DNA from 4 places in the Mesorhizobium sp. CNPSo 4671 genome. Region 2 is predicted to be linked to each of the others. Evidence: predicted binding sites of a transcription regulator. Region 2 holds the regulator's gene; each other region holds the start of a gene.

Region 1 (7,959 bases), on a different contig from region 2:
GACAGCCGCGTCACCGGCGCTTCGGCGCCACCGGCGACCATGACGTCGGCATCGCCCCACATGATCAGCCGGGCCGCATCGCCAATGGCGTGCGCGCCGGTCGAACAGGCCGTGACGACGGCATGGTTCGGGCCTTTCAGCCCGTGCCGGATCGAAACCTGGCCGGAGACGAGATTGATGATCTGGCCCGGAATGAAGAAGGGGCTGATGCGGCGCGGACCGCGCTCCTTGAGGATCATCGCGTTCTCGGCGATGCCCTCGATGCCGCCAATACCCGAACCGATGAGCACGCCGGTGGCGCATTGCTCTTCGTGGGTCTTGGGCTCCCAGCCGGAATCCTTCAGCGCCTCATCGGCGGCGGCAATCCCGTACAGGATGAAGTCGCCGATCTTGCGCAATTCCTTCGGCTCGAGCACGGCCTCGGGATTGAAGGTGGCATTGCTGCCGTCACCACGCGGGACGACGTGTGCGATCTTGCAGGCAAGATCCTCCACCTCGAACTCGGTGATGCGTTTGGCGGCGCTGCGGCCGGTCAGAAGTTCCTTCCAGCTGTGCTCAAAGCCCATGCCGAACGGCGACAACAACCCAAGGCCCGTGACGACGACACGCCTCATCGCAGGTCCTCCCCGGTGATGACTGCTGAAAGCGTCAGGCCGAAGCCTTGTCGATGTACTTGACCGCGTCGCCGACGGTCAGGATGGTCTCGGCCGCGTCGTCGGGAATCTCGACGCCGAATTCTTCTTCGAACGCCATGACGAGTTCGACCGTGTCGAGGCTGTCGGCGCCCAGATCATCGATGAAGCTCGCCTGCTCCGTCACTTTGTCGGCATCGACGCCAAGGTGCTCGATGACGATCTTCTTGACGCGCTCTGCGGTGTCACTCATTTGGGGCATCCTCGTCTTTTGTTTGTCTGTCTTCGTTAGCGGGCAGAATGCCGCTAATCAAGCTGAAAGATGGTCCTGCCGGAAACGCAACGGCTACAGACCGGTTTTTGCCCGAACCGCCGGGTTGCGGGCCGCATTACACGAAAAATGGCGGAGGTCCAAGGCGAAATGGTCTCTTTTCACAGCCCCGCTGTATCCGTCAAATCATGGCCATGCCGCCGTTGACATGGATGGTCTGGCCGGTGACGTAGGCGGCCTCGTTGGAGGCGAGGTAGGCAACGGCGGACGCCACTTCAACGCTCGTGCCCATGCGGCGCGTCGGAATCGCCGCCATGATCGCCTCTTTCTGCTTGTCGTTGAGCTTGTCGGTCATCGCCGATTCGATGAAGCCCGGGGCGACGCAGTTGACGGTGATGTTGCGGGTGGCGATTTCCTGGGCCAGGGATTTGGAGAAGCCGATCATGCCGGCCTTGGAGGCGCAGTAATTGGTCTGGCCGGGATTGCCGGTTACGCCGACCACCGAGGTGATATTGATGATGCGGCCATGGCGGCGGCGCATCATCGGATGGGTGAGTTCGCGGGTCAGCCTGAACACAGCAGTCAGGTTGACCTCCATCACCGTATCCCAGTCGGCGTCCGACATGCGCACGAACAGCCCGTCCTTGGTGATGCCGGCATTGTTGACCAGGATATCGACACCTTCGAGCTCGGCCTCCGCCTTCTGGCCAAGCGCCTTGACCTCATCGCGGTTCGACAGGTTGGCCGGGAACAGTTTGACCCGATCGCCGAGTTCGCCTGCCAAAGTCTCCAGTTTCTCGATGCGTGTGCCATGCAGCCCAACGATGGCGCCTTGCGCATGCAGCACGCGGGCAATCGCCTCGCCGATGCCTCCCGATGCGCCGGTGACGAGCGCCTTGCGGCCGGTCAGTTCGAACATTTTCGTCTCCTGATCTGAGGGAAACACCCTTCACACGGGTGGGGTCAAATCGCCAGTGGATTATGCAAGTGCGGCCAGCGCCGCCTCGACATCGGCCGATGTGCCGACCGACGCGGTAGCGATGTCGCGGTTGATACGCCGTGCCAGGCCCGACAGCACCTTGCCGGCGCCGATCTCGTAAAGCGTTGCAACGCCATTGGCGCCGAACCATTCCACAGTTTCACGCCAGCGCACGCGGCCGGTTATCTGCTCGACCAAGCGCCGCGCAATCTCGTCGGGGTCGCTGGTCGGGGTCACGGTGACGTTGGATAGCACGGGCACCGCCGGCGCATGCTTCGCCACACCGGCGAGCGCCTCGCGCATGACGTTCGCCGCCGGCGCCATCAGCGCCGAATGGAAGGGCGCCGAGACCTGCAGCATCAGCGCCCGCTTGGCGCCCTTTTCGGTGCACAGTTTCGCCGCAAGTTCGACCGCGGCCTTGGCGCCGGAGATGACCAGCTGGCCGCCGCCATTGTCGTTGGCGATCTGGCAGACCTTGCCGGACCCGTGCGCGGCCTCAGCGCAAGCGGCTTCTACGTCTGCCTGCTCCAGTCCGATGATCGCAGCCATGGCGCCCTCGCCCGCCGGCACCGCCGCCTGCATGGCGTTGCCACGAATACGCAGCAGCCGGGCGGCATCGGCAACGGAAACAAACCCAGCAGCGGCCAGGGCCGAATATTCGCCCAACGAATGGCCGGCGACATAGGCGACCTTGTCCTTCAGCGAGAAACCGCGCGCTTCCAGCGCCCTGATCGCCGCCAGCGACACCGCCATCAGCGCCGGCTGCGCGTTGGCCGTCAGCGTCAACGTCTCTTCCGGGCCTTCCCAGATCAGTTTCGACAGGTTTTCACCCAGCGCATCGTCGACTTCCTGGAAGATGCTGCGTGCCTCGGGAAAGGTGTCGGCGAGATCCTTGCCCATGCCGACAGCCTGGCTGCCTTGTCCCGGAAAGGTGAATGCGACGGCCATGCGAGGGCTCCCGAAGACTGGTTTTACTTGCCTGATAACACGAATTTTCCCTGCCTGTGGCGCAAGGCAGGCCGCCAAGTCAAGCCCGGTTCAACCCGGTGCCAGCTTCGAGCCGTGCGCCGAGTGCCTGTTCCAAAAGGCTTTTTGGCGATCACTCCTGATGAAAACCGCTCACGAATCGTTTGCTGGCTCTTCTTATTTCCGCCAGAGGCGCTAGCTTTGCGTGACAATTATATGACAATCGCATGACTTGGGTTGTCGCCGGGTGGGAAGTTAAAGTGGCAAAGAGTTCGAAACGCGCCAGCAAAGCTGCGCCGCAATTCCTGGAAGACGATCCGTCCACCGGCTATCTGCCGGGCCGGAGATGGCCGGTCGTCCGCTATGGGCTGATCAGCCTGGCGATCTCGGCCATCCTGGTGTTTGCCATCGAATTGATCGTGCGCGGTGACGTTGCCGGTACCGTTTCCTTCTTCCTGCAGCCGCTCAAGCCGGGCTGGACGACCATCGTCGTCTTTGCGCTTATCCTCATCGGTCTCGATGCCGTGCTCGGACGCAGCCATCAAAGCCTGATGATCGTCGCACCCTTGACCTTGTCACTGGCTTTTGTCGGCCACCAGAAATCGCATTATCTCGGCGATCCGCTCTACCCGACGGATTTCCTCTACTCCCGCCAGATCGTCGCCCTGCTGCCGCTGCTGGTGCGTGACCGGCCGATGACCGCGCTCGCGATGGTCATCGGCATCGTCGCCGGCCTGTCGCTGCTCGTCTATGGCTGGCGGCTGTGGCGCCGCAGGGTTCCCGCACTCAGCCACAAGGGCCGCCTTGCCCGTCTGACGCTGGCGGTGCCGCTGCTCGCCTTCTTCGTCTCGATCATGGACTACGCCACCTTCTCCTGGACCAGGGACCGGCTGCAGATCATCCCGATCATGTGGGACCAGAAGGAAAACTACGCCTCCAACGGCTTTGCGCTCGCCTTCGCGCTCAACGTGCCGATGGCGCATGTCTCGGCACCGCCCGGCTACTCCGACAAGGCGATCGCGGCGATCGACCGGCCGCAGATTGCCGCTTCAGTGCCCGAAGAAAAGCCCGACATCATCGTCGTCATGAGCGAGTCCTTCTGGGATCCGACCAAGCTGCCCGGCGTCACCATCACGCCGGATCCCATTCCCACCGTGCGGGCGTTGCGTTCCGGTTCGATGTTCTCGCCTGAATTCGGTGGCATGACCGCAAACATCGAATTCGAGGCGCTGACCGGTTTTTCCAACGCCTTCCTGCCCGCCGGCAGCATTCCCTACCAGCAATATGTGCGTACGCCGACGCCTTCGATGGCGACCTTCCTGAAGAGCGAGGGTTATCAGGCGCGCGCCATCCATCCAGGCACCAACTGGTTCTGGAACCGCGGCGCGGTCTATGCCGATTTTGGTTTCAACGATTTCAAGTCGGAAGAGACGCTGCCGCCGATGGAAAAGCGCGGACCGCTGGCGTCGGACGCGGCGATGACGGACGAGATCATCCGTGAAGCCGACGCCAGCGACGACCCGGTGTTCTTCTTCGCGGTCAGCCTGCAGAACCATGGCCCCTATGAACCGAACCGCTATTACAATCCGACCCACGCGGTGCAGGCGCCGATCAGCCAGTGGGCGCGCGATTCGCTGCTGAGCTATGCGGAGGGTTCGGCCGACGCTGACCGCGGCCTTGAACGGCTGATCGAGTGGGCCAAGAAGCGCTCCCGCCCCACCGTCATCGCCTTTTTCGGCGACCACCTGCCGCCGCTGGGGCCGGTCTATGTCGAAACCGGCTTCCTGAAGGACAATGTCGCGCCACGTAAGGAAGCAACACCGCAAGACGCATTGGAGCATCATCAGACGCCACTGATCATCTGGTCGAACCGCTCCGGTTCGGTCGAGAACCTTGGCGCGGTGAGCCCGGCCTTCCTGCCCTATCATATCCTCACCACCGCAGGGATTACCCATCCCTATTACACAGGTTTTCTGGGTGAGATGCGTCAACACTACCGCGTCGTCGACCGCAACCTGCTGCTGACGCCGGCCGACGAGGCCACGCCCGACTGGTCACGTCAGAAGGAGATCGACCCGGCGATCCGCGATTTCCGGCTCATCCAGTACGACATGATGTTCGGCAAACGCCAAGCCGCGCCCGACTTCTTCCCCGAGACGGTCGACAAGGTTGTCGCCCATACGAGTTGAGCCGGCCGCGCGTCGCGATCACACCGCCATTGCGGTCATTTCGCGCCGCCGGCATTCTTCGATGCCTCGCGCTTTTCGGCCACGAAATCGGCGAACGCGAGCAGCAGGCTTGCAAAAAATCGTCCTCGAACCTGATACCAGGCGTCAAGTCACGCTTGAAGGTCATCGGTTGACCCGTCGCGGACCTTTCCGTTCCCCTTCCCACAAGCCCTGAAGTTTCGTGTCCGCCGGTTCCCAACCCGGCGCCTCTCACGATTTCCAACTGAGCACCAATGAGGCAGGGCGAGGACATCCACCCCCAGTCGCCTGCTTGTACGAATTGTTCAGATACAGATAGTAACTACAACTTATGCGTTCGTACTTCCCAGTCTCGCTCGTCTTCTTTGCCGTGACCCTGGCCGTTTTCGTGCTTCAGGCTATTCCGGTCACCGGCATCTTCCTCATGTTCGCACTGGCGATGTTCTGGTCGGTATTCCTGGTCAACGCTGGAATGATCGGGATTGCAGCCGAGGTCGCGTTCGGCAGAGTGCCGCGGGGGTGGTTGCTGTTGCCGCTGGCATTCTACGGCGGCTATTTTGCATCGGCCGCCCATGATCACATGGTGCTGCATTCGCTTTCGGCCGCGTATGATGCCGCCAACGCGCGCGCTGCTATTCCATTCGATGCCAACCGCCAGTCGCTGGTTTTCACCAATGATGGAGATTCAGGTGGCTGGCTCACGCAAAACTATGCCCTGCCCATGGCATTTTCCGCCAACTCCAACTTTCCTGAAGGATATCTGTCCGATCGGATAGCGGAGGCCGCCGTCTGCACCAAGGTCAGAGAAACACCCGCGCTGCGCGCCGGCTTCGTGCATGCGTTCGGATTTCACGATGGAGACACTGTCGGCGAGCAGCGAATTGAGAACCGCTTCTGCGCGCTGTCAATGCCCGAACGGCCGGAGCTTCCTCAGGTCGAAGTGACGCGGCGGGAGGAGAAGGTTTCTCTATCAAGATTGCCAGCAACCCGTGTCACGACGACCATCCGGATGCCGGATGGACAGCGTTTCCAGCTTCTTGGAGGAGTGGCGGGGCCTCTGAGCTGGATACCCCTGCCGATAATAGGCTGCGGGGTGAACTTTTCAGGTGCAAGGTGGGATTGTGCGGCCCGGTTCTGGCGCCAGGACCTTACGCCCCTCGTTTCGGGCAATACGCGATACCGCCGGGATACAATGGTGCTTGCCCGGGCTTTGGGTTTGAAGCCAGCCACTATTGAAGAGCGCAAAGGCGGCGACCCTGCGGTCGTGCTGGCGAAGATGGCGACGGTCGAGGACGAGACGCTGACACGCCAACTGGCGAACATCGATGCCATGATCGATAATCCCGTTGCCAAGGGCCTCGATTGGCAGGTTGACGCGGTGACCACCCATCCTGGGGCCTTGGCCACTCGCGCCGATGCAATCATGCCCGGGCTGGAACGTGCGGCGGCGTTCATCGGCAAGGACCAGTACCGGGCGCGTGAAAGCGGCCTGATACTTGCCCGGCTGCTTGCCGCCATGCCTCACGAGAGGTTCGTCGGATTTGGCCCTCGCCTCCTTGCCCTCTACTCGAGGGCTGATGACAAACATTGGCTGTGGGAGGCAGGGGCTCTGCTCAGGCGACTGGGCGACCTCGGCACTGAAGCGCTACCCTATCTTGTCAATGCTCGAGCGTTGGCCCCGTCAGTTGACCAGGCCGGAATCGAGGGGCTTTGCCGCGTCGGTTCGGCTGGCCGCTCCGTTGCCGAACCAGTGCTCATTTCAATGTGGAACGGATCGCGTGACGGAATCGGCTGGAATACCCGCGTAGCCATGTTCGTTGCCATGCTTCGGATAGGGATTTCACCGCCGTTGTTGACTCAGGACAAGCCCAGCGATCTCGCCAGGCTGCAAGCTGAATGGGCCGACATCTCACCCCAGTCCCCGTCGAGGGTCTGCGCAATCGCCGCCGAACGACAGGCACGACGCGAAGAGAAGGCTGGTGGTCAGCGCCGGGCAAACCTCGACTGAACGTTCTGCGTGCTATACCAGCGTCCGGCGCGACCTGCAGGAAGCGGTCGACCGTTGGCGGACGTTGGCGTTTTTTCCACTCCTGCGACACCGTGGAAACGTGCCATAGCCCGGCCGCTCTTGCCTTCCCTATGGATTGCTGTATAGACGCCCGCAATCTGCCGGTCCCAGCTGGGGGCTGAACGGAGGGCCGGAGGTTTTATCAAAAGCCTTCGCGTGAAGCCGCAAGTGCTTCCGCCTCCCGTGTCTCCGCTCTCGACCGTCTCGTCATGCTCCTTTCTTCCCCGCCCCTTTAACCGGGACCAGCGGGTAGAGAAGTTGCAGAGGCTTTTGCCGCCGGGAACCGGGAGAGAAACGAAGAAAGGCACGAAGACATAATGGCTCTTTACGAACATGTGTTTCTTGCCCGGCAGGACCTCTCGCAGCAGCAGGTCGATGCGCTTGTCGAACAGTACAAGGGCGTCATCTCAGCGAATGGCGGGTCCGTCGGCCGGGTCGAGAACTGGGGACTGAAGTCCCTCACCTACCGGGTCAACAAGAACCGGAAGGCATACTACACGCTCATGGACCTCAACTGCCCGCCGGCAGCGCTCAACGAGATGGAGCGCCAGATGGGTCTGTCCGAGGACGTCCTGCGTTTCCTGACCATCAAGGTCGAGGCGCATGAGGAAGGTCCGTCGGCCATGATGCAGAAGCGCGAAGAGCGCTCCGAGCGCGGCAGCTTCGGTGACCGCGACCGTGGCGATCGTGGCCCGCGTTCGTTCGGCGACCGTGATCGCGGCGACCGTGGCGATCGTCCGCCGCGTTCGTTCGGCGACGCCGGTGGCGATCGTGGTCCGCGCCGTCCGCGCGAAGGCTTTGAAGGGGGTGCAGAATAATGGTCGACATCAACCAGA
Region 2 (7,959 bases):
CCGCAAGGCGCTCGACGCCTTCGGCAAGCTCAATCCGTGCATGATCCTGATGGATGTGTCGATGCCGGAGATGAGCGGGCTCGAGGCGACGGCCGCGATCCGCCAACTGGAGCAGGAAACCGGCACGCATGTGCCGATTGTCGGCGTCACCGCGCATGCGCTCAAGGGCGATCGCGAACGCTGCCTGGAGGCGGGCATGGACGATTACCTGCCCAAGCCGATCAGCCCCAGGGCCTTGCTGGAGAAAGTCGAGCGCTGGCTCGGCGCCAGCCGCCAGGTCCAGCGCAACGCGGGATAGCACCCGCGTCGCCCGGTCCCAAGGATCGGAAGAGGCAAGCCGAGGGAATCAATCGCCGATTTGCTGCTACCGCTGCGTGCAATGCCTATGGTGCGATCGCACCATACCAAAGGCGGCGCCGAGCCGGAACAATAGCAAAATCGAATTCCGCCCTTGCAGTTACGGGCGGGAGCAGCGACCGCCGGCAAGAGACAGCGTCAACCTACCCCAACGGACCTGTTTTTGGCGATGGCCCGGCCACGACACGCTCTGGCCTTGAGCAACGCGCTCCCGTCCGGATTTTCTTCACCTGGGAAAGCCCCGCCGAATCCGGCGGCGGCTGCAGCCGGCGGATGGCTCAAGCCCCTGATTCCCGCGGCAAACTCGGATCGGGCCGCAACCGCCCGACGCCGCCGCCTTTTCGAGTGCCCGCGACGCGTTACCGGGCTGACATGAAACTGTCATGCGACTGTAATAATCCAAGTCTATTGGCCTCAGCGGGCGCTGGTTAGGAATGGCGCCGAGAGACCATCTTCCGAACAGGAGCAGGCCACATGAGACATTTCATCCGCTCAGCGGCCGTTGCGATTGCAATGGCTACAGCGTCTACCTTCACCCTTTCCGCAGCAATGGCAGCTGACCTTTCCGGCGCCGGCTCGACCTTCATCTATCCGGTGTTCGCCAAGTGGGCCGACACATACAAGAAGGATACCGGCATCGGCCTCAACTACCAGTCGATCGGCTCCGGCGGCGGCATCAAGCAGGTCATCGCCAAGACCGTGACCTTCGGCGCCACCGACAAGCCGATGTCCGACGCCGATCTGGAAAAGAACGGCCTCGTGCAGTTCCCGATGGTGATGGGCGGCATCGTGCCGATCGTCAACCTCACCGGCGTCAAGCCGGGCGAACTCGTTCTCGACGGCAAGACCCTCGCCCAGATCTATCTCGGCGCCATCACCACCTGGGACGATGCCGCGATCAAGGCGCTGAACCCCAGCCTCACCCTGCCGTCGACCGCGATCGCCGTCGTGCATCGCTCGGACGGCTCGGGCACCACCTTCAACTTCACCAACTATCTGGTGAAGCTCTCGCCCGACTGGAAGGACAAGGTCGGTTCGGACAGCGCCGTCGAATGGCCGACGGGCGTCGGCGCCAAGGGCAGCGAAGGCGTTGCCAACACCGTCAAGCAGACCGACGGCGGCATCGGTTACGTCGAATACGCCTATGCCAAGCAGAACAACCTGTCCTACTCCAAGATGCTGAATGCAGCCGGCAAGGTCGTCGAGCCGTCGCTCGAATCCTTCGGCGCTGCCGCTTCGAATGCCGACTTCAAGACTGCCAAGAACTTCAACGTCATCATCACCAACGAGCCTGGCGACACCACCTGGCCGATCGCTGCTTCGACCTGGGTTCTGATCCACAAGGCTCCGGATGATGCCGCTGCCACCGGCGAAGCGCTGAAGTTCTTTGCCTGGGCCTACAAGGACGGCAAGGAAACCGCCAAGGCGCTCGACTACGTCTCGATCCCCGACAGCGTCGTCGACCTGATCAAGGCTTCGTGGAAGGCCGACATCCAGGCCGACGGCAAGCCCGTCTATGCCGGCGAGTAATATCCTCCGAAGGAGCGCCGCGCCCGCGGCGCTCCTTTTCCCATCAACTTGAAAGAGCCGAGCTTGACATGAGCGCTGTCCAGGAAGCCTTGCCAGCCGTTAGAGGTTCGCGCGACGCCACCGTTCGACGGTTCGCGCTGACCGATTCGATCTTCCACGGAATGACCCGCGCCGCAGCCATACTGGTTCTGGTCCTGCTCGGTGGTGTTGCGATCTCGCTGGTAGCCGGTTCATGGCAAGCTCTGTCGACCTTCGGCTTCTCTTTCCTGACCAGCGAAAGCTGGAATCCGGTGACGGAGAAGTTCGGCGCGCTGGCGCCGATCTACGGCACCATCATCACCTCGGCCATCGCCATCCTGATCGCCGTGCCGCTCGGCATCGGCATCGCCATCTTCCTCACCGAGCTTTGCCCGCGCCCGCTGCGACGCCCGATCGGCATGGCGGTTGAATTGTTGGCCGGCATCCCTTCGATCATCTACGGTATCTGGGGCCTGTTCGTGCTGGCGCCGTTCCTGCAGACGACGGTGCAGCCTTTCATCATCAGCGTCTTCCACGACATTCCGGGCCTCAACAGCCTGTTCGCCGGCCCTCCTTACGGTATCGGCCTGCTGACCTCGGCGATGATCCTGGCCATCATGATCCTGCCTTTTATCACCTCGATCACCAAGGACGTCTTCGATACGGTGCCGTCGGTGCTCAAGGAATCGGCCTATGGCATCGGCTGCACGACCTGGGAAGTCACGCGCCGGGTCGTCATTCCCTACACGCGCATCGGCATCATGGGCGGCGTCATGCTCGCGCTCGGCCGTGCGCTCGGCGAAACCATGGCGGTGACCTTCGTCATCGGCAACGCGCACCGCATCTCGACATCGCTGTTTGCGCCGGCAACGACGATCTCGGCGACCATCGCCAACGAATTCACCGAAGCGGTCGGCGATCTCTATACCTCCTCGCTGGTGGCGCTCGGCCTGATCCTGTTCGTCATCACCTTCATGATCCTTGCCATCGCCCGCTACATGCTGATGCGCATTGACGCCCGCACCGGAGCCTGACCGATGTCGACAGCCGCATCGCTTCACCAGAGCCGCAAGCGCAAGAATGGCGTGATGATGACGCTGTGCGTCGTCGCCGCCGGCATCGGCCTTGCCTGGCTGGCGCTGATCCTCGGCGCCCTGCTCTACAAGGGCCTCGCCGGCGTCTCCCTCTCGGTCTTCACGGAAATGACGCCACCGCCCGGCGATGCCGGCGGCCTGCTCAACGCCATCTATGGCAGCATCGTGATGACCATCATCGGCATCATCGTCGGCACGCCGATCGGCGTGCTGGCCGGCACCTATATGGCGGAATATGGCCGCTTCTCGAAGCTCACCACCGTGGTTCGCTTCATCAACGACATCCTTTTGTCGGCGCCGTCGATTATCATCGGCCTGTTCGTCTATGAGCTGATGGTGCGGCCAATGGGGCATTTCTCGGCGATCGCCGGTGCCGTAGCACTTGCCATCCTGGTCATCCCGGTCGTGGTGCGCACCACAGAGGACATGCTCAATCTGGTGCCCAACGCCCTGCGCGAAGCCGGCACCGCGATCGGCGCACCGCGCTGGGTGGTCATCCGCTCGGTTGCCTACCGCGCGGCACTTTCCGGCATCGTCACCGGCATATTGCTGGCGATCGCGCGCATCTCCGGCGAGACCGCACCGCTTCTTTTCACGGCGCTGAACAATCAGTTCTGGTCGAGCAATCTCAACGCGCCGATGGCCAGCCTGCCTGTCACCATCTTCCAGTTCGCTCTCAGCCCTTACGAGGAATGGCAGCAGCTGGCCTGGACCGGTGCACTCATCATCACATTGACGGTTCTCGCGCTCAGCATCTTTGCGCGCAGCCTGACCGGACGCAGAGAGGACAAATGAGCCAGATGTTGTCTCCAGACATGACGATCGCCGCCGAGGCGGTGGCCAAGGCCAAGATCGAGGTCAAGAACCTCAACTTCTACTATGGCCAGTCGAAGGCCCTGAAGGATATCACGCTGTCGCTGCCCGAGCGCAGCGTCACCGCCTTCATCGGCCCTTCGGGCTGCGGAAAGTCGACGCTGCTGCGCGTCTTCAACCGTATCTATGAGCTCTATCCCAAGCAGACCGCCGAGGGCCAGGTGCTGCTCGACGGCCAGAACGTTCTCGACCGTTCGCAGGACCTCAATCTGCTGCGCACCAAGATCGGCATGGTGTTCCAGAAGCCGACGCCGTTCCCGATGTCGATCTACGAGAACATCGCTTTCGGCGTCAGGCTCTATGACAAGATCAGCAAGGCCGAGATGGACGGCCGTGTCGAGCAGGCGCTGAAGCGCGCGGCACTGTGGACCGAGGTCAAGGACAAGCTCAACGCCAGCGGCCTCAGCCTGTCGGGCGGCCAGCAGCAGCGGCTGTGCATCGCCCGCACCGTGGCGGTGAAGCCGGAAGTCATCCTGCTCGACGAGCCGGCCTCGGCGCTCGACCCGCTCTCGACCGCCAAGATCGAGGAGCTGATCGACGAGTTGCAAGCCGAGTACACGATCGTCATCGTCACCCACAACATGCAGCAGGCGGCGCGCGTGTCGAAGCAGACCGCCTTCATGTATCTGGGCGAACTGGTCGAGTTCGACAAAACCGAGAAGATCTTCACGTCGCCTCGCGAGAAGCGCACGCAAGACTACATCACCGGCCGCTTCGGCTGATCGCACGCATACGAGGACCAGGATCATGGCCGAACACACAGTCGCAGCCTTCGACGAGGATCTCGGACAGATCAGCAGGCTGATCAGCGACATGGGCGACCTCGCCGGCTCGATGGTCGGCGGCGCCACCAAGGCACTGCTGAATTCCGACAATGCGCTGGCCCAGCGCGTGGTCTCCGACGACGCGATCATGGACGCGCGCCAGCGCGAACTCGACGACCGTGCCATCACGCTGATCGCCAAGCGCCAGCCGATGGCCGACGATCTGCGTCATGTAGTCGGCTCGATCCGCATGGCCGGCGACCTCGAACGCATCGGCGACCTTGCCAAGAACATCGCCAAGCGCGTCGGCACCGTCGGTCTCAGCGCCACGCCGCGCGACCTGTCGCATTCCATCGACGCCATGGCGCAGCTGGTGCTGATCCAGGTGCAGGGCGTGATCGAGGAGTATGCGGCGCGCGATGCCGCCGCACTGGCGAAGTTGCGCGCCGACGACGAACGTATCGACGTCAAATACACCTCCGTCTTCCGTGAACTGCTGACCTATATGATGGAGGATCCGCGCAACATCACGGCCTGCACGCATCTGTTGTTCTGCGCCAAGAATCTCGAACGCATCGGTGACCACGTGACCAACATCGCCGAGAATGCGTACTATGTCCTGACCGGCACGCAGCTGCCCGCCAATCGTCCAAAACAGGACGAGACGGCGATGTCAGCGCCGGCAGCCTGAGCGCAGGGGTAACCAGTCGATGATCGCGCCACGCATCATGGTGGTGGAGGATGAGGAGCCGCTGGGGGTGCTGCTCCGCTACAATCTGGAATCCGAAGGCTACCAGGTCGAGGTGGTGCCGCGCGGCGACGAAGCCGAAATCCGGCTCCAGGAGAACGTGCCCGACCTTCTGGTGCTCGACTGGATGGTGCCTGCGGTGTCCGGCATCGAACTCTGCCGGCGCCTGCGAATGCGGCCCGAGACCGAGCGGCTGCCGATCATCATGCTGACCGCGCGGGGCGAAGAAAGCGACCGTGTACGTGGACTTTCCACCGGCGCCGACGACTATCTGGTCAAGCCGTTTTCGACGCCGGAATTCATGGCAAGAGTCAAGGCGCTGCTTCGCCGCGCCAAGCCGGAAGTGCTGTCCAGCGTGCTCAAGGTCGGCGACATCGTGCTCGACCGCGAATCGCACCGGGTCTATCGCAAGAAGAGCGAGATACGGCTTGGGCCGACCGAGTTCCGCCTGCTCGAATTCATGATGCGCCATCCCGGCCGCGTGTTCTCGCGCAGCCAGCTGCTCGACAATGTCTGGGGCGAGACGATCTACATCGACGAGCGCACCGTCGACGTGCATGTCGGCCGCCTGCGCAAGGCGGTCAACAATGGCCGCATGCCCGACGTCATCCGCACCATTCGCGGCGCGGGCTACGCGATCCGCGAGGATTGATCGCGAGCGGTTTCAGGCCACGTTCTTGCCCACGCCGCCCGCCCTTGCCTGCACGCCCGGCGCGAAAATCTCCTGGTCGACGAAGGTCAGCGCGCGCATGGCGCAGCCTTCGCGGATCAGCGGCAGTTCGTTCGGTTCGGTGTCGAAGGAAATCGATTTCGAGTGCTGGCCGCCGGCGGTCTGCGCGATCGCCTCGCGCAATGCCGGCTCGATCAGGTCGAAGGCGGCGGCACTGACGCCGACCATGGCGACGGGCGCGGGATCGATCAGCGCGAACAGGCTGCCGAGGCCATAGCCCAATGCCTCGCCGGCCTTGCGATAGGCTTCTCGCTCAGGCCCGTCTCTTTCCCGTGCGGTGGCGGCGAGTGCCCGCATCTGTGCGTCGCTGACGTCGGCGACCGGCTCGGTGTCCTCGCCAAGCTGCCTGGCGTTGCGCCAGATGGCGTAGTTGCCGGCATAGGCCTCGACGCAGCCGCGGCGTCCGCAGCGGCAAAGCGCGCCGCCGGGCCGATGGATCATGTGACCGAACTCGCCGCCCGAGGAATGGGTGCCGGTGAACAGCTCGCCCTTCAGCACCAGGCCCATGCCGATGCCGTGCGAAAGCAGGATGGCGATGAAGTCGTCGCGATAGCGCTCGGGATCGCGCCAGCGCAGCGCCACCGCCATCATGTTGCAGTCGTTTTCCATGGTGGCGGGGATGCCGAACTCGGCCTCGAGTATGTCGGCGAAGGCGATGTTGGTCTGCGGCGTGATCGGCGACCACAGCATCGCCCGGGCCTCGGTGTCGGTGATGCCCTGTATTGCCAGTGCGATGCGGGCGACGCTGCGCACGTCGATATCGGGATCCTCGAGGCGCCGCCGCACGATGGCGACGCATTCGCCGATCAGCGCTTCGCGCGACATGGTCAGCGTGTCCAGCCGGCGCTGTTCCTCCGAGACCACCTGGCCGGCATAGTCGATGACGGCGACGGACAGGAAATTCAGCGACAGCACCACGGTCATGACGGCCGCGGCCTCCGAGTTGAGGCCGAGGCCGACCTGCGGCCTGCCGCGCTTCAGCGAGCCGGCCTCGCTCGGCTTGCCTTCGGCCAGGATGCCTTCACCGATCAGATCGGAGGAAATCGCCGATATGGTCGAATGGCTGAGGCCGGTGGTCGCGGCGATCTCGGTGCGCGAGGGCCGACCGGCCCGGCGCACGGCCGCGATCACCATGGCGCGGTTGCGCCGGCGCAGATCGTCGTGACGGATTCCGACCGACATGTTTTCCCACATCCTCCCCAGTCGCCGCGGTTCCTCGAACGCCGCATGCGACATGGTCAAATACTGGCAGAAGCGGCCCGTCCTGTCATTTATTTATTCCGAGGCTCGAAAAAAATTCGCGGGGACATCAAAATCCATCAGAATCGTTGTTGACAGCGTTCCGGTGTTGGATCAGTGTTTTTTCGAGGCTCGAAAAAATAGAGCCTCTGTGCCGGCCTTAGGGCCAGTTTGGTCGCGCCATACGCGGCGCAGGGAGGAATATCATGAAGGGATTCACAGCCGCCATCCTGGCGGGTGTCGCCATGTCGCTGACGCTTGCGTCGGTCGCGCAGGCGAAGGACAAGGTTATCGGCGTTTCGTGGTCCAACTTCCAGGAAGAGCGCTGGAAGACCGACGAAGCCGCCATGAAGAAGGCGATCGAGGCTGCTGGCGACAAGTACATTTCCGCCGACGCGCAGTCCAATCCCGGCAAGCAGCTTACTGATGTCGAAAGCCTGATCTCGCAGGGTGCCAATTCGCTGATCATCCTGGCGCAGGACGCCTCGGCCATCGGCCCGGCCGTGCAGAAGGCGTTGGACGAAGGCATCCCGGTCGTCGGCTATGACCGCCTGATCGAGAACAAGGACGTCTTCTACCTGACCTTCGACAACAAGGAAGTCGGCC
Region 3 (7,959 bases), on a different contig from region 2:
CGACAACGAGTTCGTGCCCTGGCATCTAGGCGCGACGCTCTGAATTCAACGCATATGTGGTAGAACTGCCGGGCTGGACAGCGCCCGGCAACGGGGAGGGTTTGCATGGAAAAACGACCCATCGGCAAGACGGCGCTCGAGGTCACCGAGGTCAGCTTCGGTGGTGCTGCGATCGGCGGCCTTTACCGCGCCTGTTCGCGCGAGGCGGCGATGGAGACGCTGCAAGGCGCCTGGGAGGCTGGCTTGCGCTATTTCGACACCGCGCCCTTCTATGGTTTCGGCCTGTCGGAGCGACGCTTCGGCGATTTCCTGCGCTACAAGCCGCGTGATTCCTATGTGCTGTCCACCAAGGTCGGCCGCCTGTTTCGCCCGGTGCCGGAAGACCAGGTGCCCGACCACTCCTATGTCGATCCGCTGCCATTCGCGCTCGACTACGACTATTCCTATGACGGCATCATGCGGTCGGTCGACTTCAGCTATGCGCGGCTTGGGCTGAACAAGATCGATATTCTCTATGTGCACGACATCGGCGTCTACACGCATGGCGTCGAGAAGACCGAGCTGCACTTTCGCCAGTTTATGGATGGCGGGCTCAAGGCGCTCGAGGAGCTGAAGCGGGCCGGCACGATTTCCGCCTATGGGCTCGGCGTCAACGAAGTCCAGATCTGCCTCGATGTGATGCGCCGGGCGCCGCTCGACTGCATCCTGCTCGCCAGCCGCTATTCCTTGCTCGACCGCAGCGCCGAAGCCGAACTGCTGCCGCTGTGCCGGGCGCAGCAGACGTCACTGGTGATCGGCGGCGTGTTCAACTCCGGCATATTGGCGACCGGGCCGGTGCAAGGCGCGCATTTCGACTACCTGCCCGCCAGCCGCGATATGCTCGACCGGGTCGACGCCATGGAGAAGATCGCCGGCGAAGGCGACTACCCGCTGGCCGCCGCCGCCTTCCAGTTTCCTCTGCACGAGCCGACGGTCGCCACTGTGCTGACCGGCACCGCCAAACTGGCGAATCTGACGCGCAACCTCGAACTGCTCGACGTCGACGTCCCGGAGACGGAATACCAGAAATATCGTCCCTACACGGTGGTGCAGGAGCTGGCGTGAAAGCGGCACTATGGGCCTTGGCGGGAGAGGCCCGACCCGGAAGAAAGAATGAATGTTCCATATTGACTAACACATGGAATTAATATTCCATGTGTTTACGGAACGGAACGGGAGCGTTGGCTGCGTCCAGGGAGGAGCGGCATGAGTCTGTGCCCGCCATGGGAGGTCAGGCGCGAAACACCGCTTGCATCGTCCAGATCGATGCACTATCAAAACAGCGTAAATGTTTTTTATTGATAAAGTTCTGTTTGGGCCACGCCTATCCGAACGGAGCTTCCGTAACGTTCACCAGGCGACTTAGGGAGGAATCCTATGAAATTCGTGACCAGCATTCTCAACCGCCGCGCCGTGATGGCTCTGGCAGCAGCCTCGATGCTCGCCGGCGTCATGCATTCGGCGCCGGTTTCGGCGGCGGACGTGACCATTCCGATCATCGTCAAGGACACAACATCCTTCTACTGGCAGATCGTACTCGCTGGCGCCCGCAAGGCCGGCAAGGATCTCGGCGTCAACGTGCCGGAGCTCGGCGCCCAGGCTGAAACCGACGTCAACGGCCAGATCTCCATCCTCGAGAACGCCGTCGCCGGCAACCCGGCCGCCGTCGTCATCGCGCCGACCGAAGCCAAGGCGCTCGGCAAGCCGATCGACGAGGCAGCCAGCAAGGTCAAGGTCATCGGCATCGACTCCAGCGCCGACTCCAAGGCCTTCACCTCGTTCCTGACCACCGACAACGTCCAGGGCGGCCGCGTCGCCGCGGACGGTCTTGCAGCGGCCATCGGTGCCGCCAATGGCGGCAAGGTCGAAGGCAAGGTAGCCCTGATCACCGCGCTGCCCGGCGCCGGCTCGCTCGAGCAGCGCGCCCAGGGCTTCAAGGAACAGCTCAAGGCCAAATATCCCGGCCTCGAACTGGTCGCCGACAAATATGCCGACGGCCAGGCCACCACCGGCCTCAACATCGCGACCGACCTGATCACCGCCAATCCGGACCTGAAGGGTATCTTCGCCTCCAACCTGATCATGGCGCAGGGCGTCGGTCAGGCGATCGCCGAGAACAACCTTGCCGGCAAGGTCGGGCTGATAGGCTTCGACAGCGACGAGAAGCTGATCAAGTTCCTCAATGATGGCGTCATTTCCGGCCTCGTCGTCCAGGATCCCTATCGGATGGGTTATGACGGCATCAAGACCGCGCTCGCCGCTTCGAAGGGCGAGAAGGTCGAGGCCAATGTCGACACCGGTGCCAACCTCGTCACCAAGGCCAACATGAAGGAACCCAAGATCGACGCGCTGCTCAACCCGAAGCTCAACTGAGCCTTCGCGTAGCCGCACTCGTTTCCGGGGCCCGGTGCCCCGGAAACGACAGCCATATCGCTTGGAAATCCGCCAAGCTGGGCTAGGTTGCTCTTGCGGGCATTTCAAAGCCTCGCCGCGTGCCAAATCGTGAGGCCAATCTGGGAGGATTGTCATGACATCGACGGCGCAAGACCTGCACCCAGCCCCCGTGCTGGAGCCTGGCAGAACGATCCTCGAACTGCGCGGCCTCGAGAAGAAATATCCCGGCACCCATGCGCTGAAGCCGGTGACACTGGCTTTCAAGTCCGGCGAAATCCACGCCATCGTCGGCGAAAACGGTGCCGGCAAATCCACCCTGATCAAGCTTCTGACCGGCGTCATGCCGCGCACATCAGGCGATGTCATCTGGGAAGGCAAGCCGGCGGCGCTGGCAACCCCGCATGAGGCGATGGCGCTCGGCATCAATGCCGTGCATCAGGAAGTCGTGCTCTGCCGTCATTTGACCGTCGCCGCCAACATGTTCCTCGGCGAGGAGAATTCACGCTTCGGCATCCTGCAGCAGCGCGCGATGGTCAAGGAAGCGCAGAAGATCATCGACGATCTCGGCTTCGACCTGCCGGCGCATGTCGTGCTCGGCGACCTTACCATCGGCCAGCAGCAGTTGATCGCCGCCGCCCGCGCCACCGTGCGCGGCACCAAATTTCTGATCTTCGACGAGCCGACCGCCTACCTCACCCGCAAGGAGGCCGACCAGCTCTTCACCCTGATCCGCCGGCTGAAGTCCGAAGGCGTGACCATCATCTACATCAGCCATCGCATGGAGGAAGTCTTCGAGCTCGCCGATCGCGTCTCCGTGCTGCGCGACGGCACGCTGGTCGGCACCCGCAACATCGCCGAGACCAACGACGCCGAACTGGTCAAGCTGATGATCAACCGCTCGATTGAGCAGGTCTATCACAAGGAGCACTTCACGCCGGGCGCCGCGATCGTCGAGGCAAGAAACCTCTCGGGCAAGGGCTTCGAAAATGTCTCGATGACGGTCCGCGCCGGCGAGATCGTCGGGCTTTACGGGCTGATCGGCGCCGGACGCAGCGAATTCGTTACCACGCTCTATGGGCGCCACAAGAAGTCGGCCGGTCAGATCCTGTGGGAGGGTAAGCCGGTTCAGATCAATTCCGAGCATGACGCGATCAAGCTCGGCATGGCGCTGGCGCCGGAAAGCCGCCGCGACCAGGGCCTCTGCCTCAATTTGCCGGTCGGCCTCAATCTCAACCTGCCGATCTACAAGCGCATCTCCAACAATCTGTTGATCTCCGGCGCACAGGAAAAGACCCAGGCCGACCGCCAGATTGCCGATCTCAGGATCAAGACGCCGACACGCCATGCGCTCGCCTCCAGCCTGTCGGGCGGCAATCAGCAGAAGATCGTCATCGGCAAATGGCTGGCGCATGGCGCCAAGCTGTTCATCTTCGACGAGCCGACGGTCGGCGTCGATGTCGGCACCAAGGCCGAGATCTACCGCCTGTTCGGCGCACTCTTGTCGAAGGGCGCCGGCATCATCCTGATCTCGTCCTATCTGCCGGAAGTCTATGAGCTGGCCGACACGCTGCATGTGTTCCGCCGCGGCAAGCTGGTGGCGACACACGGCTTCCGCACCGCCGATCACGAGGAAATTCTCACACAGGCGCTCGCCGAGAAACAAGAAAAGCTGGGAGGAAAGACATGAGCACCGAGGCGATTCCTGCCGAAAAACCCAAGCGCAACTACAACGCCCTGTTCGGGCTGACGCTGCTGGCGCTGCTGGTGCTGCTGTGGGTCATCCTGTCGCTGTCGACATCGAGCTTCGCCTCGGCCAACAACATCTCGAACCTTCTGCGTCAGGGTTCGATGATCGCCATCCTGGCGGTCGGCCAGACCTTCGTGATCATCACCGGCGGCATCGATCTGTCCGTCGGCGCGGTGGTCGGTTTTGCCACCGTCATCGCGGCGATGCTGATCAATGCCGGGGTGCCCGTCTTCCTCGCCATCCTCCTCACCTTGCTGGTCGGCGTTGCCATCGGCCTGTTCCACGGCTTCGGCATCGTCAAGATGGGCCTGCCGCCCTTCATCATCACGCTGGCGACACTGACCTCGCTGCGCGGCATCGGCCTTCTGATGACCAACGGCAACTCGATCTCGATCAACAACGATGCCTTCCAGGAGTTCTCGCGCAACTCCTTCCTCGGCGTGCCCAATCTGTTCTGGATGGTGATCCTGGTCGGCATTCCGGCCTATATCTTCCTGCATCACAGCCGCTGGGGCCGCTACCTCTTCTCGGTCGGCTCCAATGCCGAGGCCTCGCGCCTGTCCGGCGTCAATGTCCAGCGCACCATCTATATGGCCTACACGCTGTCTGGCCTGTGCGCGGCTTTTGTCGGCGTGCTCCTGGCTTCGCGCATCGGCATCGGCAACCCGACCCAGGCCGAGGGCTGGGAACTGCAGGCGATCGCGTCCTCGGTGATCGGCGGCACCTCGCTGTTCGGTGCGGTCGGCTCGGTGCACGGCCCACTGCTCGGCGCCTTCATTCTGGCGACCATCAACAACGGCGCCAACCTGCTCAACGTCAACGCCTTCTGGCAGCGCATCATCACCGGCGTGCTGATCATCGTCATCGTCTACTTCGACGGCCTGCGCCGCCGCGGCGGCAAGTGATCACCACCGAGATCGATCGCCGGCCTGTCATGACGGGCCGGCGATTTTATAAACCTTGATTGGATTGAAGCATGAAAGCCGTCGTTTGCCGCTCGCCCGGCGACCTTGTCCTGGAAGACCGCCCCGCACCCGGTTCGCCATCAGCCGGCTGGGCGCTGGTCGCGGTCAGCCATGTCGGCATCTGCGGCACCGACTACCACATTTTCGAGGGCAAGCACCCGTTTCTCGCCTACCCCCGCATCATGGGCCATGAAGTGTCGGGAACGATCGTCGAGACCGGTGACGGTGTCGATCTTGCCATTGGCGAACCGGTCGTCATCAACCCCTATCTCTCCTGCGGCAAATGCATCGCCTGTCGGCACGGCAAACCGAATTGCTGCGTCAGGATCGAGGTGCTCGGCGTCCATCGCGACGGCGCCATGTGCGAACATATTCTTGTCCCGGCGCAGAATCTGTATCCAGCCAACGGCCTGTCGCTGGCCGACGCCGCCGCCGTCGAATTCCTCGCCATCGGCGCGCATGCCGTGCGTCGCGCCCGCGCCGAGCCCGGCGCCCGTGCGCTGGTCATCGGCGCCGGCCCGATCGGGCTCGGCAATGCCATCTTCGCCCGCATTGCCGGGCTCGACGTGACGCTGCTCGACATGAGCAGTGAACGCCTCGCCTTCGCCGAAAACGAACTTGGTTTCAGTATCCTCGACGGCTCGCGCGGAGCGGTGCCCGACCTGGTCAGGGAGGCGACATCAGGCGAAGGCTTCGACGTGGTCTTCGACGCCACCGGCAACACCCAGTCGGTGCAATCGGCCTTCGCCCATGTCGCGCATGGCGGGACGCTGGTGCTGGTCAGCGTCGTCAAGGACGACATCGTCTTTTCCGACCCGGAATTCCACAAGCGTGAAATGACGCTGGTCGGCAGCCGCAATGCGCTGAAGGCCGATTTCGACCACGTCGCCGCCTCGATCCGCAACGGCGCCGTGCCCATGGCCAAGCTCGTCACCCACCGCACAACGCTGGCCGGCACGCCGAGCGATCTCGCGCGCTGGGCGCACGAAAAGTCCGGCCTGATCAAGGCTGTGATCGAGGTGGGGTAGCCGGCCGCCGCCCCCCCCTACAGCGCCGACAGCCTCAGCTCCACTCGCTCCGCCGGAAAGCGCGACTCGGAAAACTGGATCGGCTGGCCGTCCGGCGTGACGTTGACGGCCACCGTGACCAGCACGATGGCGCCTGGCTGCAGGTCGAGGTCGGCAAGGTCGGCCGCATCGGCGTGGCGCGCCGACAGCACGGTCGATTGCCGGAGATAGTCGTCGATGCCGAAGCGGGCCAGCGACGCGGTGATCGAGCCGGTCTCGGCCATCGCCTTGTCGATGCCGGCAAAGCGCCTGGCCTCGAACCAAGCGGCAGCGCGCGACACAGCCCGTCCATCGGCTTCGCCGCGTATCTCCAGCCTGATCACCTCGGTCCCCCTGGTTAATCCGAGCCCCTCGGCGACGCGCGGGCTGGCCGGCTCGACCGATGAGGCAAGCAGCACGATGTGCCGTTCCGAGGTCTGCCCTTGCAGGCCTGTCGAAAACCGCGTGCGCGCGCCGATCGGATAGGATAGCCGCTTGCGCGACAAGACGAAGGTGCCGCGCCCCTGCTCCGCCCGCAGCACGCCTTCCTGCACAAGCGCCGATATGGCGCTGCGCACCGTGTGGCGATTGACGCCATAGCGCTCGGCCAGCACCACCTCTGGCGGCAGCGCGGCATTCTCGGCGAAATCGCCGGTGGCGATCGCCTGCAGGATCCTATCGGCAATCTGCCGCCATAGCGAGACGCCGCTGCGCCGCTCGATGCTGTCGGCTTCCTGTCGCCCGATCATGATTTGCCCCAGCCTTCTATCCCCTGTCATCCACCCGTCATGGACTCGCGCTACGTAGTATGTATAATTTGTATAGTTGTCTATATCAATAGACAAATTTGACAAAGAGGAATGCTGCCTATGCGAGGACAGGAAGCCCGCGACCAGGCCGAACGCAAGGCCGCCATGGCGACGCTGGCGCAATCGAGCGGTGACGACATCGTCCGGCTCTGGAACGAAGCCGGCCTGCCTTCGCACGCCGAACTGCTGCGCGGTCCCGAGACCGGGCTGGTGACGCTGCGCGGCCGCATCGGCGGCGGTGGCGCACCATTCAATGTCGGCGAAGCGACCGTCACCCGCGCCACCGTCCGGCTGCCGTCCGGACAGGTCGGTCATTGCTACGCGCTTGGCCGCGACAAGCAGAAGGCGAAGCTCTCGGCAATAGCCGACGCGCTGTGGCAGGACCCTGCCCGCCGCGCCGAGGTCGAGACCAGGCTGATCGCGCCTCTGAGATCGGCGCTCGCCACTGCCCACGAAAGACGCCGTGCCGAGACGGCGGCGACGAAGGTGGATTTCTTCACCATGGTTCGCGGAGAAGACTGATGGATATCGCAGCGCAATCGATCGAGGGCGGCTTCGCCGATCCGGTATTCAACGCCCAGACCGTTTTCCGCGCCGTTATGGACGCGATGGCACGGCCGGGCAGCGTGCAGCCCTTGCCGGCCCTGGCCCGCCCGCCGGCACCGCTCTCGGCAACCGCTGGCGCCATCGCGCTGGCGCTTTGCGACAACGACACGCCGCTCTGGCTCGATCCGGCCCTGCACGCGTCCGCCGCGGTCATCTCCTGGCTTGGCTTCCACTCCGGCGCGCCGCTCGCCAACACACCCGCCGACGCCCATTTCGCCTTTGTCGCCACGCCGGCCGAGATGATGGCGCTCGACGGCTTTTCGCAGGGAACGCAGGATTATCCCGACAGGTCGACCACCCTGATCCTTCAGGTCAGTGACCTCACCTCAGGCGCTCCACTCCTGCTCGAAGGC
Region 4 (7,959 bases), on a different contig from region 2:
CAACTGCAATCGCTGCGGCGGTGTGAAGGCCTATCGCTGCAGCGGCAAATTCCGCGTCAACGCCAACGGCAAGCGCATCGACGTGTGGCTGATCTACCGCTGCGTCACCTGCGACAATTCCTGGAATTTCGGCATTTTCGAACGCAGCAACCGCCGCGACATAGAACCGGCGCTGCTTCAGGCGCTCGAAAGCAACGATCCGGGGCTGGCGCGGCGCCATGCCTTCGACATCGTCACCCTGCGCAACCAAGTGGGGCGTGTCGAGGAGTTTCCCGATGTCGCCGTGCACAAGCGGTTGCTCGACGGCGCCAGGCAAAGCGCGGCGGCCCTGGAACTCCGGCTTGGGTTGGAAATGCCGACATCACTCCGGCTCGACCGTCTGCTTGCCAATGAACTCGGCATTTCGCGCTCGCGGCTCCAGGCGCTGGAGGAGCGGCGCCTGCTGGTCGTCGATCCGGAGGGGGCAAAAGCTTTGCGCAAGCCGGCCCGCGCGGGAACAACAATCCGCGTCGCCCTGGCCGGCGAGCCGGATCACGAAGCCATCATCCGCGCGGCCGGCGGATGAACGAAAGAGGGCGGAGCACTTGATGCTCCGCCCTCTCAGAAATCGCCAGAAGAAAAATTACGCCGCGCCGACCGCCTTGGCCGACTTCTCGAAACGCTTGCGCTCATTCGGATCGAGGTAGAGCTTGCGCAGGCGGATGGTCTTCGGCGTCACCTCGACCAGCTCGTCGTCCTGGATCCAGGCCAGCGCGCGCTCCAGCGTCATGCGGATCGGCGGCGTCAGCTTGACCGCCTCGTCCTTGCCGGCGGCGCGGATGTTGGTCAGCTTCTTGCCCTTCAGCACATTGACCTCGAGGTCGTTGTCCCTGGAGTGGATGCCGATGATCATGCCCTGATAGACCTTGACGCCCGGGTCGATGACCATCGGGCCGCGGTCTTCCAGGTTCCACATGGCGTAGGCGACCGATTCGCCCTGCTCGTTGGAGATCAGCACGCCATTGGTGCGGCCGGGCAGTTCGCCCTTGTAGGGCTCATAGGCATGGAACAGCCGGTTCATCACGGCGGTGCCGCGCGTGTCGGTCAACAGTTCCGACTGGTAGCCGATCAGGCCGCGCGTCGGCGCGTGGAAGACGATGCGCTGGCGGTTGCCGCCGGAGGGGCGCAATTCGACCATCTCGGCCTTGCGCTCCGACATCTTCTGCACGACGACGCCGGCATGCTCCTCGTCGACGTCGATGACGACTTCTTCGACCGGCTCCAGCAATTCGCCGTTCTCGCCCTTCTGCATGACGACGCGCGGACGCGACACGGCGATCTCGAAGCCTTCGCGGCGCATCGTCTCGATCAGCACGGCCAGCTGCAACTCGCCGCGGCCGGAGACGAAGAACGAATCCTTGTCGGGCGATTCCTCGATCTTCAGCGCGACATTGCCTTCGGCCTCGCGCAGCAGGCGGTCGCGGATGACGCGGCTGGTCACCTTGTCGCCTTCGGTACCGGCGAGCGGGCTGTCATTGACCAGGAAGGACATGGTCACGGTCGGCGGATCGATCGGCTGCGCGTGCAGCGCCTCGGTCACCGCCAGGTCGCAGAACGTGTCGGCGACGGTGCCCTTGGACAGGCCGGCGATGGCGACGATGTCGCCCGCCTGGGCCTCTTCGATCGGCTGGCGCTCGAGGCCGCGGAAGGCCAGGATCTTCGAGATGCGGCCGGTTTCGATCTGGGTGCCGTCATGGTGCAGCACCTTGACCGCCTGGTTGGCCTTCAGCGTGCCGGATTCGATGCGGCCGGTGATGATACGGCCGAGGAACGGGTTGGCTTCCAGAATGGTGCCGATCATGCGGAACGGGCCAGGATGGACGGTCGGCGCCGGCACATGCTTGATGACGAGGTCGAACAGCGGCGCCAACTGCTGGTCCTTCGGGCCTTCCGGATTCTCGGAGACCCAGCCATCGCGGCCCGAACCGTAGAGGATCGGGAAGTCGAGCTGCTCATCGGTGGCGTCGAGCGCGGCAAACAGATCGAACACCTCGTTGACGACCTCGACATGACGGGCGTCCGGGCGATCGATCTTGTTGATGACGACGATCGGCTTCAGCCCGACCTTGAGCGCCTTGCCGACGACGAATTTGGTCTGCGGCATCGGGCCCTCGGCGGCATCGACCAGCACGATAGCCGAATCCACCATCGACAGGATGCGCTCGACCTCGCCGCCGAAATCGGCGTGGCCGGGGGTGTCGACGATGTTGATGCGGGTATCCTTCCAGTCGACCGAGGTCGCCTTGGCCAGGATGGTGATGCCGCGCTCCTTTTCGAGGTCGTTGGAATCCATGGCGCGCTCGGCGACGCGCTGATTGTCGCGGAAGGAGCCGGACTGCTTCAAAAGCTGGTCGACAAGGGTGGTCTTTCCATGGTCGACGTGCGCGATGATCGCGATATTACGGAGTTTCATGTTCTGGGTCTCGGAAGCGTTGCAGGCAGCAGGCCAAAGGCGCTGCCTCTTTCGGTTGCGCGGCTCATACAGGGTTTTTCGCAGTTGCGAAAGGGGAAGCGCGACACCAAATACTCATCAAATCTTAAGCATCTGCGTGTGAGATGATTTTGTTAACCAAGGCGGGAACCTTTTGAGGGCCCGGGCAGTTCGACCGTCATGACCGATAAACTCAACCGATTTTGGCCGCTCATCGCTTCGGTGGCCTTTGCCTTGCTGCTGGCGGCCAACGCCGCGCAGTCGGCTGCCGCGACGCAGAAAGGTGCGCGCGCTGTTGCGCAGTCTGACACCCAGACCGCCGAGCAGGCCTTTGCCGATGCGCCTGATGGTGTTGACCCGATGGTGACGGGACCGGTCAGCGCCGCCTTCAAGCAGCGCCAAGCCGCTGCCAACTGCGACAGCGCGGTGTGGCCGAACATTCCGATGGTCTGCTACCCCGACTGACGATTGCCAGCGCTTACGCCGATCGCACCGGATCGAGCGTGACCTTGTAGAGTTCGTTGTCGTCGCGATCCATCAGTCGCACTGTGAGCTGCTCGGTCGCGCCTGAGATATCGACAAGGCCGAAGAACTGCAGGCCGGCCGACGGCGGCAAGTTCTGGCCCTGCTCGGTGGTCGGCGCCTTGATGAATTTCAGCTCCGGACCGAAGGTCATGTCGAGATCGTTGGGGCCGAAGGTGCCGGCGTGGATCGGGCCGGAGACGAATTCCCAGAAGGGATTGAAATCCTGGAACTGCGCCTTGTCTGGGTTGTAGTAGTGCGCGGCCGTATAGTGCACGTCGGCGGTGAGCCACACCGTGTTGGTGACGCCGGCAGTCTTGATGAAGCGCAGCACGTCGGCGAATTCCATCTCGCGGCCCTTCGGCTTGCCATTGTCGTTGTTGCTAACGGCTTCGAAGCCGACCTTCTTCGCCGCGTCGTCCCAGACCACGAGGCTGAGCGGCATGTCGGCGGCGATGATCTTCCAGGTCGCCTTGGAGTTGGCCAGTTCCCGCTTCAGCCACTTCGACTGCTCCTCGCCGATCATGCGCGACTGCGGTGTGAGGGTTTCCTGCAGGTTCGGGCCGTTCGGGCCGCGATAGGAGCGCATGTCGAGGAAGAAGACGTCGAGCAGCGGCCCGTGCGAGATCTTGCGGTAGACCCGGCCCGGTTCCGCCGGCTCGTAACGGATGGTGGTCATCTCGTGGAAGGCGCGCGCCGCCCGCGCCGCCAGTACGTGGATGGATTTTTCCTTGTAGCGGTCGTCCTTGCTAAGGTCCTTCGAGTCCGACCAGTTGTTGAGCACCTCGTGGTCGTCCCACTGGTAGAAGGTCGGGCAGATGGCGCTGAGTTCCAGCACGTTCTTGTCCATCATGTTGTACTTCCACTGGTCGCGGTATTCGTCCAGCGTCTCGGCAACCTTGCGTTTGCCGTCGATGAGCACGACGTTCTTCCACTTGCCGCCGCCGGGCAGGTCGACCTCGTCCTTCATGGCGCCGTCGGCATAGATGGTGTCGCCCGAATGCAGGAAGAAGTCCGGCGTGTGCTTGGCGATGGTGGCGTAGGTTTTCATGCCGGTCTCATCGATGCCCCAGCCCTGGCCGGCGGTATCGCCCGACCAGGCGAACTTGACATCGCGCTTCGAGGCCGGCGCTGTGCGGAAGCGGCCGACGATCGGCTCGGAGACGGCGTTGACGTCGGCGAGATCGGCCGCAACCATGCGATAGAAGATGTCCTGGTCGGAGGCGAGATCAGTGAGCAGCCGCTTCACCGTGTAGTCGCTGGCAGGCGAGGTATCGAGCGGCGCCAGACGCGTCGCATTGGCAAAGCTTTCCGTCGACGAGACCTCGAACATGACGCGCGCCGGACGATCCGTGCGCGTCCACACCATGCCGCTGGAGGCATCGACGTCGCCGGACTGGACGCCATGGGTGAAGGCCGGACGCTGGCTCGCGCGGGAATAGTAGGGCAAGGCGAGGCCCGAGGCGCCAAGGAGACCGGCAGCGCTCGCGGAGGTGACAAAGGCGCGGCGGGTCATCGAAAGCTTGTTCATGGCTGTCTCCTGGATGGCTTTGAACGTCGCCATCAAGGTCCGGCCTCAATGTTTCAGCCGCATCTCGGAACCATGACATTTTGATAACAGTGAACAGGCCAGGCAGCCTCGCAACAAAACCGGGCGGCTTGGTCGTCAGGCCACCCGGTTTGAGGTTTGGATATTGCAATCGGCAGCGAAGGTGTGTCGAGATTCAGGTCAGGCCGAGTCGAAAACGGTGGTTTCCGAGAACCGGAGCGGAGCGTACTCAAAGTACGTGAGCACCGGAAGCGCAGGAAATCACCGTTTGCAGGCCGGCATCACCTGAATATCGGCGCGCCTTAAGCGGCCTGCGGTTCCGGATCGAAAGCCGGCCGGCTGGTGTTGATCAGCAACGAGATACAGGCCGCCGCGATGGCCGTCATGCCGGCGATCAGGAAGGCCAACTCGTAATTGCCCTGCAGCTCGCGCATGGTGCCGCCGAAGGCAGCCGCTGCCGCAGCACCAACTTGGTGGCCGGCAACGATCCAGCCGAACACGATCGGCCCGCTGCGGTCGCCGAACGCCTCGTTGGCGAGCCGCAGCGTTGGCGGCACGGTGGCGATCCAGTCGAGGCCGTAGAGCACGGCGAAAATGATCAGGCTGGTCGCCGAGAAGCCGGAATAGGGCAGGTAGATCAGCGACAGGCCGCGAATGGCATAGTAGACGCCGAGCAGCTTGCGCGGGTCGAAACGGTCGGTGAGCCAGCCCGACAGCGTCGTGCCGATCAGGTCGAAAATGCCCATCATCGACAGCAGGCCGGCGGCCTGCACCTCGCCGATTCCCATGTCGCCGCAAAAGGCGATGAGATGCGTGCCGACCAGCCCGTTGGTGGTGAACCCGCAGACGAAGAAGGTAGCGAACAAGTACCAGAACACCCGTGTGCCGGCGGCGCGGCGCAGCGTGTTGAGCGTATGCGCCAGGAAATTACCTTGCGAGGCGGGCGATGTCGGCGGCACGTCATCGGCCTCGGCGCCATAGCGCACCATGCCGATCGAGGCCGGCCGCTCCGGCACCAGCAGCCAGACCAGCGGTATCATTGCCGCCGTGGCGACCGCGACCGCAACGGCAACCGGCTGCCAGCCGCCCGATTGCGCCAAAGCGGCTATCAGCGGCAGGAACACCAGCATGCCCGACGCACTTGAGGCCGACATCAATCCCATCACCAGGCCACGATTGGTCTTGAACCAACGATTGACGATGGTGGCGCCAAGCACGCTGGCGACCGCGCCGGAGCCGATGCCGGAGAAGACGCCCCAGGTGATGAAGAGATGCCAGGGCTTGGTCATCAGTAGGCTGAGCGCCGTCGAAGCCGACATGACCAGCAGCGAGGCAAGCAGCGTGCGACGCAGACCGATTCTTTCCATCAGCGCGGCGGCGAACGGACCGGTCAGGCCATAGAGCAGGATGCCAACGCCGGCGGCCAGCGAGATGACGTCGCGCCGCCAGCCAAAACTGTTTTCCAGCGGCAACATCATGACCGAGGGTGCGGAACGAAGCCCGGCCGCAACCAGCAGGCAGAGAAAGATGACGCCGACCACGACGAAAGCGTAGCGCTGGCCAAACGGACGGGATTGAGCTATCATGTTACTGACCGGTACGTTGCAAGATGGGAGCCTGTATACGTACCGATCGGTAACATTGTCAATCGAGTCCCATGATGCCAACTGACAAAAATATTGAACTAACCATCAGCGACGGTCATGCATCGGCGCCGCCGAAGGCCGCCAAGAAGATCCTCGACGTGGCGTATGATCTTTTCTACCGGCGCGGTATCAGGGCGATCGGCGTCGACGAGATCGTCAAACGGGCCGGCGTCACCAAGCCCAGCCTCTATCGCAGCTTCCCTTCCAAGGACGAGTTGGCCGCCTCCTATCTTCGGCAATACAATCGTGAATATTGGGAACGTTTCGACGAGGCGGTCAAAGCCCATCCGGGCGACCCGCGCACGCAGATCAAGGCTTTCCTGACCCGCATCGGCAAGCGCACGCAAGTGGCGGACTATCGCGGCTGCGGCATGACCAACGCGGCGGTCGAATATCCCGACCACAGCCATCCGGCCCGCGTGGTGAGCGAAGCCAACAAGCAGGAGCTGCGCCGCAGGCTGCGCGCCATGGCCGCCGCGATGGGGGCGCAGGACCCCGACACGCTGGGCGACGGACTGCTGCTCCTCATCGAAGGCGCCTATATCAGCGGCCAGCTGTTCGGCCTCGGCGGTCCGGCACAGTCGGTCGCCCGAAACGCCGATCTGCTGATCGAAGCGAGCTTGAAGAAATAGCGATTGGCGGTACGCTGCTCCGGCCCGAACCGGAGGTGCCCGCCATGCGTGCCGTTCTGATCCCGCTTGCCCTCGCCGGTCTCTGCCAGGCAGCCCATGCCGGCGACATATCGAGCGCCTACACCGATCTCGACTCGAAGAAGGATTGCGTGACCTATGCGCAGGCCGATGAGGGCGATGGCGACTGGGCCGATCTCGCCTGTTCGGGCTATCGCGGCTACCCTGTGCTGATCGCCTATGACGACGCCCGCGAATCGCTGTTCTACGGTTTTCCGCCGGGCGGAGACATGACGTCCGTCTGGGAGAGTTTTTCAGGCTTCAATTCGTCCGGAGCCAAGGTCGAATGGCGCATCGAAACCAATGGCGACAAGGCCGTGCCCTTCGCGGTCATCCACCGCCGCACGATCAGCAATGGCGAGGATCAGAACAAATCAACGGATGTGCTGCTCGTCGCCAAGGTCGGCCAGATGGACGCGCGCGAAAGCTGCACGGTCGGCCTCGTGCTGGCCACCGGCAACCCGCAAGCCAACGACCAGGCGCGAAAACTCGCCGATGAGAAGGCGCGCACCTTCACCTGCGGCAAGGACCGGCACACCGTCATCGGCAATGTGCCGGCCTTCGGCCGGATCGATAACTGACTATTTGCTATTCTTCGCCCGTTCGATCGCGTCGACGATCATCTTCTTGGCATACTTGGAATCGTGCCAGCCTTCGATCTTGACCCATTTGCCGGGCTCGAGATCCTTGTAGTGCTCGAAGAAGTGCTGCACCTGCTGGCGGGTGATCTCGGGCAGATGCGTGTATTCGGTGACGTTCTCGTAGCGCAGCGTCAGCTTGGGCGACGGCACGGCGATGACCTTCTCGTCCTGGCCGGCATTGTCTTCCATCACCAGCACGCCGATCGGCCTGACATTGATGACGCAGCCCGGCACAAGGGCGCGCGTGTTGCAGACCAGCACGTCGATCGGATCGCCATCGCCCGACAGCGTGTGCGGCACGAAGCCGTAATTGCCGGGATAGCGCATCGAGGTGTGCAGGAAGCGGTCGACGAACAGCGTGCCGGCCTCCTTGTCCATCTCATACTTGATCGGCTCGCCGCCGATCGGCACTTCGATGATGACGTTGACGTCTTCAGGCGGA

The links. Region 2 encodes PhoB, which activates phosphate uptake and scavenging genes when phosphate is short. Its sites were predicted from a motif close to TGTCATNNANCTGTCAT; they were not measured.
Region 1: a site for PhoB is predicted at 3,054-3,070, ahead of AC04SF_RS22670 (LTA synthase family protein). Genes of this name have one in related genera too.
Region 3: a site for PhoB is predicted at 6,965-6,981, ahead of phnF (phosphonate metabolism transcriptional regulator PhnF). Genes of this name have one in related genera too.
Region 4: a site for PhoB is predicted at 4,596-4,612, ahead of AC04SF_RS31465 (alkaline phosphatase D family protein). Genes of this name have one in related genera too.

What each region holds. Positions count from the first base shown of each region.
Region 1 covers NZ_JBWLUW010000008.1:156,741-164,699, forward strand. The annotation lists gene fabF (beta-ketoacyl-ACP synthase II) at 1-614, opposite strand, end outside; gene AC04SF_RS22655 (acyl carrier protein) at 649-885, opposite strand; gene fabG (3-oxoacyl-[acyl-carrier-protein] reductase) at 1,085-1,822, opposite strand; gene fabD (ACP S-malonyltransferase) at 1,883-2,830, opposite strand; gene AC04SF_RS22670 (LTA synthase family protein) at 3,076-5,037, shown strand; gene AC04SF_RS22675 (hypothetical protein) at 5,387-7,063, shown strand; gene rpsF (30S ribosomal protein S6) at 7,441-7,941, shown strand; gene rpsR (30S ribosomal protein S18) at 7,941-7,959, shown strand, end outside.
Region 2 covers NZ_JBWLUW010000007.1:315,777-323,735, forward strand. The annotation lists gene AC04SF_RS21390 (PAS domain-containing protein) at 1-298, shown strand, start outside; gene pstS (phosphate ABC transporter substrate-binding protein PstS) at 832-1,887, shown strand; gene pstC (phosphate ABC transporter permease subunit PstC) at 1,956-2,939, shown strand; gene pstA (phosphate ABC transporter permease PstA) at 2,943-3,794, shown strand; gene pstB (phosphate ABC transporter ATP-binding protein PstB) at 3,791-4,594, shown strand; gene phoU (phosphate signaling complex protein PhoU) at 4,620-5,327, shown strand; gene phoB (phosphate regulon transcriptional regulator PhoB) at 5,347-6,036, shown strand; gene AC04SF_RS21425 (ROK family protein) at 6,049-7,296, opposite strand; gene xylF (D-xylose ABC transporter substrate-binding protein) at 7,560-7,959, shown strand, end outside.
Region 3 covers NZ_JBWLUW010000018.1:62,530-70,488, reverse strand. The annotation lists gene AC04SF_RS32795 (UxaA family hydrolase) at 1-43, shown strand, start outside; gene AC04SF_RS32790 (aldo/keto reductase) at 106-1,104, shown strand; gene AC04SF_RS32785 (ABC transporter substrate-binding protein) at 1,417-2,412, shown strand; gene AC04SF_RS32780 (sugar ABC transporter ATP-binding protein) at 2,567-4,120, shown strand; gene AC04SF_RS32775 (ABC transporter permease) at 4,117-5,085, shown strand; gene AC04SF_RS32770 (zinc-binding alcohol dehydrogenase family protein) at 5,157-6,173, shown strand; gene phnF (phosphonate metabolism transcriptional regulator PhnF) at 6,191-6,940, opposite strand; gene phnG (phosphonate C-P lyase system protein PhnG) at 7,061-7,522, shown strand; gene phnH (phosphonate C-P lyase system protein PhnH) at 7,522-7,959, shown strand, end outside.
Region 4 covers NZ_JBWLUW010000015.1:141,062-149,020, reverse strand. The annotation lists gene AC04SF_RS31480 (DUF1062 domain-containing protein) at 1-565, shown strand, start outside; gene typA (translational GTPase TypA) at 623-2,452, opposite strand; gene AC04SF_RS31470 (hypothetical protein) at 2,651-2,935, shown strand; gene AC04SF_RS31465 (alkaline phosphatase D family protein) at 2,949-4,523, opposite strand; gene AC04SF_RS31460 (MFS transporter) at 4,844-6,127, opposite strand; gene AC04SF_RS31455 (TetR/AcrR family transcriptional regulator) at 6,202-6,819, shown strand; gene AC04SF_RS31450 (hypothetical protein) at 6,864-7,457, shown strand; gene ppa (inorganic diphosphatase) at 7,458-7,959, opposite strand, start outside.